Regions from separate parts of the Methylobacterium sp. TK26 genome, predicted to be linked through region 1. Evidence: riboswitches for the same ligand, from Rfam matches in the RefSeq annotation. Region 1 holds a riboswitch; each other region holds the start of a gene.
What was found. A riboswitch is a leader RNA that binds a small molecule or an ion and turns the genes downstream of it on or off. The one in region 1 is predicted to bind cobalamin.
Positions count from the first base shown of each region.

Region 1 (5,017 bases):
CGACCACGCCTCCATCGGCAGGCCCGCCGTGGCGAGATGGCCTTCGGCCTCCGCCCGGCCGACGGCGAGGCCCGCAAGGGTCGCGAAGTAGCGGAGATTCTCTACGCCGGTCTGCCCCGGATACAGGGCGACCTGTTCCGGGATGTAGGTCGTCAGCGCGCGGGCGGCGACGGGAGACGCCGCAGCGTCAATCCCGCCCACGAGGACGTCCCCCGCCTCGGCCTTCAGGAAGCCGAGGATCAGGTTGATCGTGGTCGTCTTGCCCGCGCCGTTGGGGCCGAGCAAGGCGTAGACCTCCCCCGCCCGCAAGGTGAGGTGGAGACCGTCGAGGGCGGTCCTGGTGCCGAAGCGCTTCGTCACGCCCCGCAACGCCAGCAAGGGCTCGTCCGTCCCCGCCGCCATCAGAAGCGCACCGTGATGGAGCCGGTGATCCGCCGGGGCGAGCCCGGATAGACGCGGAAGACGTTCAGGGAGCTCTCGTAATACGCGGTATCGAAGATGTTCTCGACGTTGAGCGCGACGCGGGCATTGCCGAACTTGTAATAGGTCAGCGCATCGACCGCGATGAAGCCCGGGAGGGTGAAGCCGGTTCCGGCCGCGTCGCCCGCCCGCTCGCCGACGCCCCGCACGCCGCCGCCGATCCCGAAGCCGCGCCACTCGCCCCCCGGTTCGTAGACCGCGAGCAGGCTGCCGGAATGGCGGGGCACGTTGACGAGGGGCGCGCCCACGGGCAGCACGTTGTCCTTGGTCACTCTCGCATCGGCGTAGACGTAGCCGGCGAGCAGCTTCAGCTCCGGCGTGATCTGCCCCTGGGCCGTCAACTCGAAGCCCTGGCTGCGCACGGCGCCCGCCGCGAGCGAGAACCCGGAATTCGCCGGATCGGGCGTTAGCACGTTCTCCCGCTCCACATGGAAGGCGGCGGCGGTGAGGAGCAGGTTGCCGCCGAACAGCTCCGACTTGGCGCCGACCTCGTAGCCGAGGCCGGTCTCGGGCGGCAGCGCCGTTCCGCGCGTCACGGCGGCGGCGTCCGGCCCGATATTGGGCCGGAAGCTCGTGCCGACATTGGTGAAGAAGGCGAGCTCGGGAAGCGGCCGGTAGACGAGGCCCGCCCGGGGCGAGGCCGCCACGTGTGCCTGGTCCACTTGGCTGCGCGGGATGCGCTCCCGGAAGGACTGCTCGAAGATGTCGAGCCTCACGCCGACCAGAGCCCGCCATTCCGGGCTCAGGACGATCTCGTCCTGGGCGTAGAGGCCGGTATTGGTGATGCGCTCGATGTTATTGCGCGGAATGGTGATCGGCGGCAGCGCCTGCCCGTAGACCGGCGAGTAGATGTCGAGGGATAAGGGGCTCGTGCGGAAGTTCGAGCGCAGATAGAGGACGCGGCTGTCGGTGCTCTCCCGGTCCATGCCGAGGAGGAGCGTGTGGCCGATGCCGCCGGTGTCGAACCGCCCAATCAGGTCGGCCTGACCGACCGCCACGTCCCAGCGGTAGTCGCGCATGTTCCGGTCGCGCGAGACGGTACGGTTGTTGGCGGCGATGGCCCGGATCTCGGCTGATTCGCCCTCCAGATCGCCGGTGTTGAAGTAGGCGGCGAGCCGCATCTGCCAGTTCTCATCGAAGCGGTGATCGACGCGGACCTGCAGCGAGTTGTTGTTCTGGACAGTGCTTTGACCGGGCTCACCGAGGAAGCGCGAGAGCGGCAGGAATCCGAGCTGCCGGTTGATCGCGATCACGCCGCGGTCGAAGACGATGCGGTTCTTCACGAACTCGGCCTCGACCGTGATGCGCGTGTCGGGCGTCACCTGCCAACTCACCACCGGAGCCACGAGCAGGCGGTCGCTGTCTACGAAGTCGCGGAAGCTGCCCGCCCCCTGCGCCGCGAGGTTGAAGCGATAGAGGACCGTCCCATCCTCGTTCAGGGCGCCGCCGGCATCGATGGTGCCCCGGGTCAGGCCGAACGAATCGACTTGGTTGCCGAACTCGACGAACCGCTCGGCGGTGGGCTGCTTGGTGATGAGATTAACGAGGCCGCCGGGATCGCTGCGCCCGAACAGGGCCGCGCCGGGGCCTTTCAGAACCTCGATGCGCTCGATGTTCTGCGCGTCGGGCGGGGGCGGCGTACCGCGGTTGAGGGGAAAACCATTCTTGTAGATCTCCGAGGTGGTCACGCCGCGGATCGCGTAACTAAAGATCGACAGACCACCGAAATTGTTCTGCTGGGCGACCCCGGGCAGATAATTGAACACCCGGTCTACGCGGGTGGCGGCGATGTCGGTGATCGCCTCCCGCGGTGCCACGGAGACGGCCACCGGCACGTCGATCTGCGGGGTGGCGGTGCGCGTCGCGCTGACGGCCGTACCTGCTCCGTAGCCCGGCGTTGGGCCGATCAGGCCGATGGTCCCGCGCCCGGTCGCCGTCGTGCGGGCGGTGCCCTCGCCGACCTGCTCGACCGAGAGTTCCTCCAGCGTCACACTTTCCTGCGCACGCACATCCTCGATGGGAAGGCCGGTCGAGAGCACCGCAGCGAAGGCGAGGCGCTGATTGCGACGCCGGGCCCGCGAAGCCCGCGCCGAACGCTGCGTGATTCGTCCGGGTTCGCTCAGGGACGGACGTTGAGAGGTCGCCACCACACACTCGCTGTTGCCGAGCGGGGGCGACGGGAATACGGGCCGCGTCGCCTCCGAGACGGCGACACGGCACGCTCCGTCGGGCACCCCGCCCGAGAGACGTCAACATGCCGAAGGCAGGTCTCCTGGCTCACGGGTCAAAGCCCCCGCCGGACCTTCCCAGTGCAAGCACCAGTGGTCATCGGTGGCGAACGCTCGCCGCTAACAGTTGCGGGGGCAGCTTCGGCTTTGCTTCAAGAAGCTCACCGAATTCCCGTCTTAGCTCCGGGTCGAAACCCGAAGAACCTTGGCCGATCGATACTCGCCATGAACGCCATCGTCGTCAACGGGTGCATGCAACATTGTAACATTGTTGGAATGATTGTGGCATAATAACCACATAGTCGTTCGCAATGTCGGCGATGCCGTCACGTTTGCGCGATGGACTCATCAGAGGCAAACGAGAACTGCTGCGAGAGAGTGTTGTGGCCGGGTCGAAGAAAACAGCCTCGGTCTCGCCGCATCTATTGTTTCAACGTTCCAGCTAGCATCTATCAGCCGCCTCGTCGCCTTCGTAAAAATATTTAGTTATTTGTAACCTCCAAATTTTTTGATGTAATACAATTCTAATCCCCCTGAAAAATTTTTCATAAATATGAAATATGAATTTTAATCTAATACGAGGTATATTAGATTTGCCGTTTTATAATAAGTGAACGGGTATTTTGACTTTTGCAAAGTCCGGCCTGATCGAGGGACACGGATGAACGGCCGGGTGGGGTGGATAGCTGCCCATTTGGTTTAAGACGGCAGCGGACAATTGCGGAAAGCACGAACCATCATTAGTCCAAAGGCTATTGATTAAATTTCTTATTTAATCGCGACGTCAAAAATTGGCGAGTATGACACCGCAGGCATGATATGACTTATCGGTAGATATAGCCGGTATGCCGCCGCCTTTTGTCTTTTTGTATTCATTCTCAACAGACCATAAAAGATAGAACAGACAATTTTCTTAAGGATACCTAACCGCATTCCAGCTGGTAATATGATACGTGAATTATTATCGCCAAAATAATAGACCTTGAGTTCAGTCCAATCAGCTTTGAACTTAGCTTTCCATCCCGAAGCGAAGTCGCCGGACGGCTAACTCATGACCGCTTTTGGGGAGCATCGACGCGGGGCTTGCAAGACTGGGGTGGGCCGAGTGCGAAAGAACTGCTCACGGTTGATTTCGGTCTATCTGCGCCTGAGCCGATTACCATTGAAACCAGACGTTGGCTTGAACGGCTAAGGGCTTTTTGATCGTCGACGCCAGCGCAACGTCGAGCGCCGACCGGAGCCGGCGCGCTCAACCAAACTCCTTCTCTCCAGCGCGAGGCAGGCACTCAAAGCCCGGGTGTTCCGCTCGGTGCTGGGGATACCCGCCCGGATCTTGATGACCGACGTACTCACGAAATCGTCGGTCAGAGCGCTCAGGACGGCCCACTCGTCATCGGTCAATGACGTCTGCCGGTGCGATCTCACGAATGAACATCGACGCATGGATCAGGGAACGGGACCGGGCGGTCGTTGGGGATGCCGCCCGGTCGGATCCGCTTACTCTGCGAGTTCGCGCATGACCTTGATCAGGTCGGACTTGCCCTCGAAGCCGATGCCCGGCAACTCGGGCATCACGATGTGGCCGTCCTGGACCTTCACGCCGTCCGGGAAACCCCCGTAGGGCTGGAACAGGTCCGGGTAGCTCTCGTTGCCGCCGAGCCCGAGGCCGGCCGCGATGTTGAGCGACATCTGGTGGCCGCCGTGCGGGATGCAGCGGGAGGGCGACCAGCCGAACTGGTGCAGCACGTCGAGGGTGCGCAGGTACTCGACCAGGCCGTAGGACAGGGCGCAGTCGAACTGCAGGTAGTCCCGGTCCGGCCGCATGCCGCCGTAGCGGAGCAGGTTGCGCGCGTCCTGGTGCGAGAACAGGTTTTCACCAGTGGCCATCGGGCCCGGATAGAACTCGGAGATGGCGGCCTGGAGGGCGTAGTCGAGCGGGTCGCCGATCTCCTCGTACCAGAACAGCGGGTACTGGCGCAGCATCTTGGCGTAGGCGATGCCCTGTTCGAGGTTGAAGCGGCCGTTCACGTCGACGGCGAGCTGGGCCTCGGAGCCGATCTCCTTGAGCACGGCCTCGATCCGGCGCTGGTCCTCGTCGATCGGCACGCCGCCGATCTTCATCTTCACGACGTTGTAGCCGCGGTCGAGGTAGCCGCGCATCTCGGCGCGCAGCTGGGTGTCGTCCTTGCCCGGGTAGTAGTAGCCGCCGGCCGCGTAGACGAAGACGCGCGGATTGGCCTCGACGCCCTTCTGCTCGGCGAGCATCCGGAACAGCGGCTTGCCGGCGATCTTGGCGGTTGCGTCCCAGA
Region 1 is NZ_CM143965.1:2,196,708-2,201,724, reverse strand. Features, by position in the region: partial or broken gene ACXJ1Y_RS10595 (ATP-binding cassette domain-containing protein) at 1-402, opposite strand, end outside; gene ACXJ1Y_RS10590 (TonB-dependent siderophore receptor) at 402-2,519, opposite strand; cobalamin riboswitch at 2,725-2,931, opposite strand; gene ACXJ1Y_RS10585 (mandelate racemase/muconate lactonizing enzyme family protein) at 4,206-5,017, opposite strand, start outside.

Region 2 (5,017 bases), 990 kb from region 1:
CGTTCTCGAAATTGTAGCCGACCCTTCCGTTGAGGAGCGCCGTCGGGCGCGAGCGGATCGCATTGTCCTCGATCAGCGGGCGCGGCCCGAAATAGCGGAAGCGGAGCGACCCGAACCAGCCCAGCGGCTCGCCGAAGGTGATGCCCGCCGAGGCGATGGTGGTCGGCGCCTCCGGCACCCGGTTGCCCACCGGATCGACATCCGAGAACCGGGCATTGGTGATCGTCAGGTCGCCCTCCAGCGAGAGCCAGGGCGTCACTGCGTAGCGGTTCGTCCATTCGACGCCGAAGCGGCGGGTCGGGCGGCTCGGCTCCGTCGTGCCGGTGTCGCCCTGGAACAGGTTCTCGGAGGCGAAATCGAGCCGGAACAGGGCAAGGCTCGTCTCCAGGCCCGCGATGGAGCGGTTGCGCAGGCCGATCTCGTAGCCCGTCGAGGGCACGAGGAAGGGCGAGCGGGTGGTGGCGAACAGCGAACTCGTCGGATCGACGGTGGCGGTCACGCCGCGCACGTCGTTCGAATGGAAGCCGCCGCCGTAATTGAGGTACAGTTCGGTGTCGCACCATGGCCCGAGCACGAGGCCGAGCTTCGGGTTCAGAACCGCGTCCCGCGCCTTGCCCGAATTGGCCGGCGTGTCCGAGACGACGCTGGCGTAATAGCCGTCCGCACGGAAGCCGAGGCTGGTGCGCAGCCAGTCGGTCCAGCGCACGCGGTTGTCGAAGTAGAACGCCCCGCTCGTCTCCAGCACCCGGTCGTCGAGGATGCCGGAGCGGAACTGCCGGTTCGTCGTGTTGAACAAGCCGACGCGGATCGAATCCGTGCGGGTCTGGATCCCGACCTCGTTCTCCATCGGCAGCCCGAACAGGTCGCCCTGGAAGATGTGCAGCGCCTCGCCGCCGCTGATGATGCGCTGGTCGAGCTGGTGGAACTGGTCGCCATTGACCGGGTCGTTCAGGAAATAGGTGAAATCGTTGAACAGGTTGAGCTGCGAGCGGACCAGGTAGGCCGAGGCCCGCGTCACGCCCGTGTCGTCCGTCGCGCTGAACCGGCCGGAGAGGGAGAACCGCGAGGTGTCGCCGCCATCGGTGGGGTTGAGCGTGCCGTAACGGTCGAGCTGGCCGGAGACGACGGCGCGTTCGGGGATCTGGTTGGTGGCGGTCCAGCGGGCGGCATAGGCCATGCCGGTGACGGAGAACCCGTCCAGCGCCGTGCCCTGGCTGTAGCGGGCGACCGTGCTGATCTTGCGCAGCGCATCCGGCACCGCCCAGGGCCCGTCGTAGAGCTGCGCGTCCGCCGCCATGAGGAGGCGGCCCTCGGCCAGCGGCGCCGAGGCGATGGACAGGGCCCGCTTGTAGCCGAAGCTCCCGATCGAGGTGAGCGCGAGGTTTTTGGGGGTGCTGTCGAGATAGTCGATCCGCACCGATCCGGCGGAGGCGAAATCGCCGTCGCGGACGAAATACGGCCCCTTGTGGAATTCCACCGCCCCGACGAGCTCGGGAATCAGGAAGTTGATGTCGGCGTAGCCCTGGCCGTGGGCATGGGTGCGCATGTTGAGCGGCATGCCGTCGAGGAACAGGGCGATGTCGGTGCCGTGGTCGAGGTTGAAGCCGCGCAGGAAGAACTGGTTGGCTTTGCCCTCGCCGGAATGCTGCGTGACGATCAGGCCCGGCACCGCCTCCAGCACCTCGCCGGGGCGCGTCACCGGCCGGCTGTTGATCGCGGCGCCCGAGACGAGGCCGGCGCTGGCGGAATCCACGGTGAGGAGCGGGCCGCCGATGCCGGTGGTGCCGCCGACATAGCCGGCGCTCGCAGCGCTCGCGGCGGGCGCAGCCGGCTCGGCGCTGACGGAGATCTCGTCGAGGGTCGCCTCCAGCGCGGCGGCCGGCGCGGGGAGGGCGGCGAGGCCGGACAGGGCGAGGGCGGCACGCAACGCATGGCGTGTGGGACGGATCACGGGAGCCTCAGGGGCGGCAGTGGCACGTCACCGCGAAGGACTCTCCGCGCCCGGCCCCACGGCCCGGCGCTTCGACACCCGCCAGGACACCCCGCCCGACGCGTTTCGCGTGTGACCACGACTGACGGCAGGTCTCCTGGCTCGCGGGTCGCCGCCCCTGCACCGTCTTCCCGGATGAGACTCATCCAGTGACGTGGTGGTGCCGGGCTCGCCGCTCACAGTTGCGGGGGCAGCCGCGGATTCGGGTCGCCCCGCACCGCGTTCCCTTTTGATCCCCGAGGGGAACCGTCAAAGCCGAGCTTACGGAGAGGCGGCCGGCGGCGTCAACGCGGTCGCCGCCATTTCCCGGGGCACTGTGCTTTCCCGGTCGCGATGAGGCGGGAGCCGTGACTGGTGAAGGCAGGCCCCCTCCGCAGTATCGGCGCCCCGATGACATGTGCGGCGGAGCACGGCGGGCCGGGAACAGCCCCATAACACTGTCGTTTGACCATCATCGCGTTCGTCTCAAGTCGTCAGGAGGGGGCATACTCATGACCGGACAACATTTAATCCGTATCGTAGCCGGGATTTTCGTGGCGGGCACCCTCGCCCTGCCCGGCGGCGCCGGGGCGGCCAACTATACGGGGACCGGCGGCGGGCCGGAGACCACCGCCAACGCGCCCTACCGCTCCTCCGTGGGGCAGACCGTCCCGCCGGGCCGCGCGGCGGCGCCGGAGGTCGATCCCGGATCGCGCACCGAGCGGCAGAAGCGGCTCGACACCGTGCTGGAGAGCATCTGCGACAGGTGCTGAGGGCATTCAGGATTTCGGCGGCGCGCCCGGCCGCCCCTCGTGCCGGTCGCGGTGGGCGGCGGCGCGGGCGAGGAGCAGCAGCGTGACCGGCGTCGTGACCGTGAGGAACACGCCGATCAGCAGGTCGCGCAGGACGAGGCGCCCCTCGATCAGGGACAGGAGTAGCATCGAGCTGCACAGGATCAGCGCCATGCCGAGGGTCGCGCCCAGCGTCGGCGCGTGGACCCGCTCGTAGAAGGTCTTGAGCCGGATCAGGCCGATGGCGCCGGTGAGCGAGAAGGCGGCGCCCGCCAGGGCGAGACCGACGACGACGAGGGCGGCCCAGGCGGGCAGGCCGGCGCCGGTCACTGCACCACCTCGCCCTGCATCAGGAACTTGGCCAGCGCCACCGAGGCGGTGAAGCCGAGCATCCCGACGATGAAGGCCGCCTCGAAATACAGGCCGCTGCCGGTGCGCATCCCGTGCACCACGATCGCCAGCATCCCGTTGAGGTAGAAGGTGTCGAGGCCGAGCACCCGGTCCTGCGCGCGGGGGCCGCGCAGCATCCGCCACGCGGCGATGGCCATGGCGAGCACCAGCATCGCCTGGGCGAGGCCGAGCCCCCAATCGAGGATGGTCGCGGCGCTCATGCGAAGATCTCCATCAGGGGACGTTCGTAGCGGTCCTTCACCCGGCGGATCCATGCCTCGCCGTCCGTGAAGTCGAGGACGTGCATCAGCAGCCGCCCGGTATCGGAATCGTACTGCACCCAGAGGGTGCCCGGCGTCGCCGTGAGGATGACCGACAGGAGCGACAGGGCGAAGGGCTCGCGCAGGTCGAGGGGGATCGCCACGAACCCCGTCCGCCGCGCGCCGGATGACCGCCCGAGGATGATCCGCGCGACGTCGATGTTCGAGCGGACCATGTCCACGAGCACGATCCCCGCCAGCCGGAGGAGGGCGCCGGGGGCCTTCACCCGCACGGGCCGGGCCTGGAGGGCGTTCATCACCGCCGGGACGATCAGGCCCACGGCCAGCGCCAGCAGCAGGCTGCCGGGCGTCACCGGGGTGTTGAGGAGGAGCCACGCGAGGGCGAGGCCGGCGGACAGCCAGGGATGGGGCAGGAGCCTCACGGGGCGGGTCCTCCCAGGACGGCGCGGACGTAATCCTGCGGCTGCGTCAGCCAGCCCACCGTCGCGTCGGCATAGGCGAGCGCCGGCCCGCCCCAGACGGAGAGGGCGAGGCAGGTCGCGAGCAGGCCGGCCAGCGCCGCGACCTCGGAGCGGGCGAGCGTCGGCGGCTTGTCCGCGTCGCGCACCCAGATGTTCAGGATGCCGAGCCGCACCAGCGGCATCAGCGTGAACAGGCTCGACAGGGTGAGGGCGGCGATCAGCCACCAGCCGGCGGGGGAGGGCGCGCCGGCGGCGCCCACGAAGATCGCGAGCTTGCCGACGAAGCCCGCGAGCGGCGGGATCCCCGCCAGCATCAGCGTGCAGAGCAGGAAGCCGACGCCGAGGATCGCGACGCCCGCCGGGATGACGCTGCCGACCTCGACGGAATCCTCGTCGTCGAACGGGTCGCGGTACTCGTCGGCGAAGACCGGCGCGGCGGCCTCGGCCGGGTCGCGCCCGCGCTGGAGGATCTCCGCGAGGAGGAACAGGGCGCCCGCCGCCAGCGTCGAGCCGACGAGGTAGTAGAAAGCCCCCGCCAGCGCCCGGTCGTTGCCGGAGCCGAGGGCGGCGAGCACCGTGCCGGAGGAGACCATCACCGCGTAGCCCGCCGCGCGGGTGAGGTCGCGGGCGGCGAGCAGGCCGATCGTGCCGAAGGCGAGGGTCGCGAGCCCCGCCGCGAACAGCACGGTCTGGCCGAAGCCCGCCGAGACGCCCTCGCCGAAGACGAGGAGGCTCAGGCGCACCACCACGTAGATGCCGACCTTGCTGAGGATCGCGAGGATGGCGGCGGCCGGCGCGGTGGCCGCCGCGTAGGTGGGGGGCAGCCAGAAGCCCAGGGGCCACGCGCTGCACTTGATGAGGAAGGCGAGTCCGAGGATGGCGCAGCCGATCTCGAACAGGGCGATCTCGCCCTCCGGCGGCCCGGCGAGGCGCCGGGCGAGGTCGGCCATGTTGAGCGTGCCCATCGTGCCGTAGATCAGGCTGACGCCCACGAGGAAGAACAGCGAGGCCACGAGGTTCACGGCGATGTAGCCGAGCCCGGCGCGGATCCGCGTCTCCCCCGAGCCGTGCAGGACCAGCCCGTAGGAGGCCGCGAGCATCACCTCGAAGAACACGAACAGGTTG
Region 2 is NZ_CM143965.1:1,204,604-1,209,620, forward strand. Features, by position in the region: gene ACXJ1Y_RS05970 (TonB-dependent receptor) at 1-1,870, opposite strand, end outside; cobalamin riboswitch at 2,061-2,256, opposite strand; gene ACXJ1Y_RS05975 (hypothetical protein) at 2,524-2,742, shown strand; gene mnhG (monovalent cation/H(+) antiporter subunit G) at 2,749-3,090, opposite strand; gene ACXJ1Y_RS05985 (K+/H+ antiporter subunit F) at 3,087-3,371, opposite strand; gene ACXJ1Y_RS05990 (Na+/H+ antiporter subunit E) at 3,368-3,853, opposite strand; gene ACXJ1Y_RS05995 (monovalent cation/H+ antiporter subunit D) at 3,850-5,017, opposite strand, start outside.
Region 2: it holds a riboswitch for cobalamin, as region 1 does, so the genes downstream of both, ACXJ1Y_RS05970 (TonB-dependent receptor) here and ACXJ1Y_RS10590 (TonB-dependent siderophore receptor) in region 1, are expected to answer to the same signal.

Region 3 (5,017 bases), 550 kb from region 1:
GCCGGTTATCTATTAATGAACTTCTCAGGGAGCATCGGAGACGGTATGCCCGGAACCGAGCCGGTCGCGGTCAGCGTGGTCATCCCCACCCTGAATCGTCATAAGGCGCTCGAGCGCGCCCTGGGATGCATCCTCGCGCAGCGCCTGCCGCCGGACACGGGGGCCGAGATCGTCGTCGTGGACAACTCCTCCGACGGCAATGCCCGCACCCTCATCGAGCGCCTCGCCGAGGGCGCGCCCATGCCGGTGCGCTACGTCTCCGTGCCCCAACCCGGCATCGCCACGGCGCGCAATGCCGGCGTGGCGGCGGCGCGGGGCGAGTGGATCGCCTTCATCGACGACGACGAGACCGGCGGGCCGCATTGGCTGGCGGCGCTCCTCGCCGTCGCCCGCCGGGGCGCCTACGATGCGGTGTTCGGCCCCGTGAGCGCGCGGGCCGACGACGACCGCGAGATCGGACCCTTCGCGGCCTATTTCGCGCGGGGCGTCACCGCCGAGGACGGGGGAGACGTCACCCACCGCGCCGCCTATCTCGGCACCAACAACTCCCTTTTCGCGGCCTCCGTCTGCGCGATCCCCGGTGGCCCGTTCGAGGAACGGCTGAACAGCATCGGCGGTGAGGACAGCCTGTTCCTGCAGCGCCTCGTCCACGAGGGGCGGCGCTTCGGCTGGGCGGCCGCCGCCGAGGTGACGGAATGGGTGCCCCCGCGCCGTCTCGACTGGGCCTATGTCCGCCGCCGCCGCTTCCTCAGTGGCCAGATCCGCACCTTCGTACATGAGATGGCCTCCCCCCGCCGCCGCCTGGAGGTAGCGCGGTGGATGCTGGTCGGCGTCGCGCAGACCATCATCTCCGGGGTACTGTCGCTGCTTCTGAAGCCGATCAACCCGCCCGCCGCGCGCCACCACCGGATCGCGGCCTGCGGCGGCCTCGGCAAGGTGTTCTGGATGACCCGCTTCCGGGGATCGCTCTACGGGTCCGGGCTCGTCTCGTGAGGCCGAGCCGCCGGGCGCTGCTCGCGGGCGCCGGGGCGACGATCTGGGCGGGCCCCTCCCGTGCGGGCGAGCCGCTGGGCGTGCGAGTCCGCAACGGTGCCGACCCGGTGCCGGTGAGCCCGCTGATCTACGGCTCGGGTGAGATCGGCACCCTCGACGGCGGCCCACGCTCGGCGGAGCTCGACCGGGCGGCCGGCGTCACCCTGCGCCGGTTCGGCGGCAACTTCGCCACGAGCTACAACTGGACCAACAATGCCTGCAACGCCGGCAAGGACTGGCAGCAGGCGAACGGCGATTTCCTGAGCCAGAGCCTCGGCCTGCCCCCCGCCGAGCGCGGCGTGCCCGGCGCGGTGATTGCGGCGATGCACGGCGCCTCGCTGGCGATGGGCGCGCGCAGCATCGTCACCCTGCCGCTCGCGGGTTACGTCGCCGCCGACAAGGACGGCCCCGTCCCGGCCGACCGAGCGGCCCCCTCCCCGCGCTTCGTGCCGGTCTCGTGGGAGGGACGGCGCGACGCCTCCGCGCCCGTGGACCCACGCGTCGCGGACATCCCACACCTCCTGGCGCGGCTCGTCGCCCGCTACGGCCCCGCCTCCGGCGCCACGGGCATTCGCGGCTACATCCTCGACAACGAGCCCGGCCTCTGGGCGACACAGCACCCGCGCATCGTGCGTCAGCCGGTGCGGATCGCGGATCTGCTGGCCCGGTCGATCAAGGCGGCGCGGGCGATCAAGGCCATCGATCCCGACGCCTGGGTGATCGGCCCGGCGAGTTGGGGCACCACGGGGATGGTGAGCCTGCAGAACGCCCCCGATTGGAACGCCTTCCGGCAGCACGGCAGCTTCCTGGCCGCGTATCTCGACGCCTTCCGCCTCGCCTCGGAGCGCGAGGGCAAGCGCCTGCTCGATGCCCTCGACGTGCATTGGTATCCGTTCAGCGAGCGGGGCACCCTGTTCCGCACGGAGGATCCGGCCCTGGCCGGGCCGCTGCTCGATGCGCCGCGCTCCCTTACCGAGCCGGGCTTTCGCGAGGCGAGCTGGGTCTCGCAGGCGCTGCCCGTGTCGAACGAGGGCGGCCTCGCCCTGCCGTTGATGCCGAGCCTCGAACGGCTGACGGCGGCGAACTTCCCCGGCACGCGCACCGCCGTGACGGAGTACAATTACGGCGGCGCGGGCCAACTCGCCTCCGGCCTCGCCCTCGCCGACGCCCTCGCGCGGTTCGCCCGGCCCGAGATGCTGCTCACCGCCCATTGGGGGTCCCTCGCCGGCTGGCTCGGGACGGCCTTCCGGCTCTATCGCAACTACGACGGCCGAGGCGGCCGCTTCCCCGACAACGCCCTGCCCGTCGAGGCCGCGCGGCCCGATGGCCTCACCGTCCGGGCCGGCACGGACGGGGCGAGACTGCATCTCGTGGCGATCAACCGCGCGGCCGAGACGCGGCCGGTGGAGATCGCCTTCGAGCGACCGCTGCCGGCCTCGCGCCTCACGCAGTACGGCTTCGATGCCCGCCATCCCGAGATGGCCGCCCTGGGCGCGGCCGAGCCCGTCTCCGGCGGCACCCTGCGCCTGACGCTGCCGGCGCGTTCGGCCCGGCATTGCGTGGTCGTGCCCGGTTGATCGGGTTGTCGTCGCCGTTGTGCCGGGCACGGACTCCGTCTACACAGGGCGGATGACGGTGCCCCGAGAGGGGTGAAAAGGGAACGCGGTGAGGGCCTGCCCGACCCCGCGGCTGCCCCCGCAACTGTAAGCGGCGAGCGCCTGCCAGCAGCCACCGGAGCGATCCGGGAAGGCGGTGGGCGCGCCGAGCCGCGAGCCAGGAGACCTGCCGTCATCCCGACTTTTCACAACGCCGCCGGTGGGGCGGCTGGAGAGCCCAGATGACGACCACGACGCAGTCCTCGTCCTTTGCCCCCGTCGCCACCCGCGCCAACGAGCGCCTGATGGCGGCCGCGCTGGCGGCGTTCCTCGGCCTCGGCCTCGTGTTCATGGCGGGCTTCTCGCCGGCCATCGCGCTCCACAACGCGGCGCACGATTTCCGGCACGCCCAGAACTTCCCCTGCCACTGACGCGAACGCGCCAGGAATGATCCTTCGCCTTCTGTCGGCGGCGCTGGCCGCCGGCTTCCTCGCGGCTGTCGTCGCCACGGGGCTGCAACTCGCCTTGACCTCTCCCCTCATCATCGAGGCGGAGAAGTACGAGCAGCGGGAGCCCAGCCGCGCGGCACAGGCCCTGCCCCCTGCCCTGCCGATCGTGCTCGCCCATGCGGGCCACGACCACGCGGCGCCCGATGCCGCACCGGAATGGCAGCCCGCCCCCGGCTTCCAGCGCATGGCCTTCACCGGCCTCGCGACCCTCGTCGGCGGCGTGGGCTACGCCCTGATGCTCGGCGCGGTGCTGATCGCGTGTGGCCGCGAGCCGACGCTGCAGACCGGCCTCGCCTTCGCGCTGGCCGGCTTTGCCAGCGTCTCCCTGGCGCCCTCCCTCGGCCTGCCGCCGGAATTGCCGGGGCAGGAGGCGGCGCCGCTTCTGGCCCGGCAGGCGTGGTGGGTGATGACCGCCGCCGCGACGGCGATGGGCCTCTACCTCATCGGCGTGCGCCGGTCGTTCATCGCCATCCTGGGCGGGCTCGTGCTGATCGCCGGGCCCCACATCGCCGGAGCGCCGCCACCGCCCGACGGCGCATCGGAACTGCCGGCCGCCCTCGCGGCGCAGTTCGCCGCGCGCTCGCTCGCCATCGGCGCGGTGTTCTGGGCCATGATCGGCCTCGGCTTCGGCTGGGCGTGGCAGAATGTCGGCCCGGCGAGGCGCCGTCATGCCTGAGCCCGTCACGACCCTTTACGTCTGCACCACCTGCAAGCGCGAGGGCGACGACCCGGAGGGACCCCGCGCCGGGGCACGCCTCCATGCCGAGTTGGCGCGACGGGCCGAGGGCCTGCGCGTCGAGCCGGTGGAATGCCTCTCGGTCTGCAAGCGGCCCTGCACGGTGGCCGTGGCGTCGCCCAACCGCTGGACCTACATCTACGGCGACCTCGACGCGGAGGCCGCCGCGACCACCATCCTCGATGGCCTCAGGGCCTATGCCGGCACCCCGGACGGGATCGTCCCCTGGCGGGAGCGCCCGAAGGAATTCCGCTCGGGCGTGATCGCCCGCATCCCGCCGTTTCCCCCGTTGCCTGAGGCCGCCGAATGACCATCGTCGCGAAGATCCCCTGCACGATCGTCACCGGCTTCCTCGGCGCCGGCAAGACGACCCTCGTCCGCCACGTCGTGGAGAACGCGAAGGGCCGCAAGCTCGCGATCCTCGTCAACGAGTTCGGCGATGTCGGCTTCGACCGCTCGTTCCTCGCCGCCTGCGGCATCGAGGGCTGCACGGAGGATTCCATCGTGGAGCTTCCGAACGGCTGCATCTGCTGCACCGTCGCGGACGATTTCGTGCCGGCCCTCGAAACCCTGCTCTCCCGCGCCGAGCCGCCGGAGCACATCCTGATCGAGACCTCCGGCCTCGCTTTGCCGAAGCCCCTCGTCCAGGCGTTCCAGTGGCCGGCGATCCGCTCGCGCGTGACCGTCGATGGCGTGGTGGCGGTGGTGGACGGCCCTGCGGTCGCGACCGGCGCCTTCGCCGAGGACCCGGAGGCGCTCGCCGCCCAGCGCGCGGCCGACACCTCCGTCGATCACGACAACCCGCTGGAAGAGGTGTTCGAGGACCAACTCCTCTGCGCCGACCTCGTGGTGCTCAACAAGACCGACCTGATGGATGCCGAGGGCCTCGCCAAGGTCCGGGCCGAGGTGCAGGGCCACCTGCCCCGCGCCGTGAAGGTGGTGGAGACCGCCAACGGCGTGATCGACCCGCGCGTGCTGCTCGGCCTCGGCGCGGCGGCCGAGGACGACCTCGCCAACCGCCCCTCGCACCACGGCGAGGGCGAGGACCACGACCACGACGACTTCGAGACCGTGGCGCTGCCCGTCCGCGCCGCCGTGACGGCGGGCGACCTCGCCGCCCGCGTCGAGAAGGCGGCCGAGACCGA
Region 3 is NZ_CM143965.1:2,745,844-2,750,860, forward strand. Features, by position in the region: gene ACXJ1Y_RS13260 (glycosyltransferase family 2 protein) at 46-993, shown strand; gene ACXJ1Y_RS13265 (glycoside hydrolase family 44 protein) at 990-2,609, shown strand; cobalamin riboswitch at 2,649-2,836, shown strand; gene ACXJ1Y_RS13270 (CbtB domain-containing protein) at 2,870-3,058, shown strand; gene ACXJ1Y_RS13275 (CbtA family protein) at 3,075-3,812, shown strand; gene ACXJ1Y_RS13280 (DUF1636 family protein) at 3,805-4,182, shown strand; gene cobW (cobalamin biosynthesis protein CobW) at 4,179-5,017, shown strand, end outside.
Region 3: it holds a riboswitch for cobalamin, as region 1 does, so the genes downstream of both, ACXJ1Y_RS13270 (CbtB domain-containing protein) here and ACXJ1Y_RS10590 (TonB-dependent siderophore receptor) in region 1, are expected to answer to the same signal.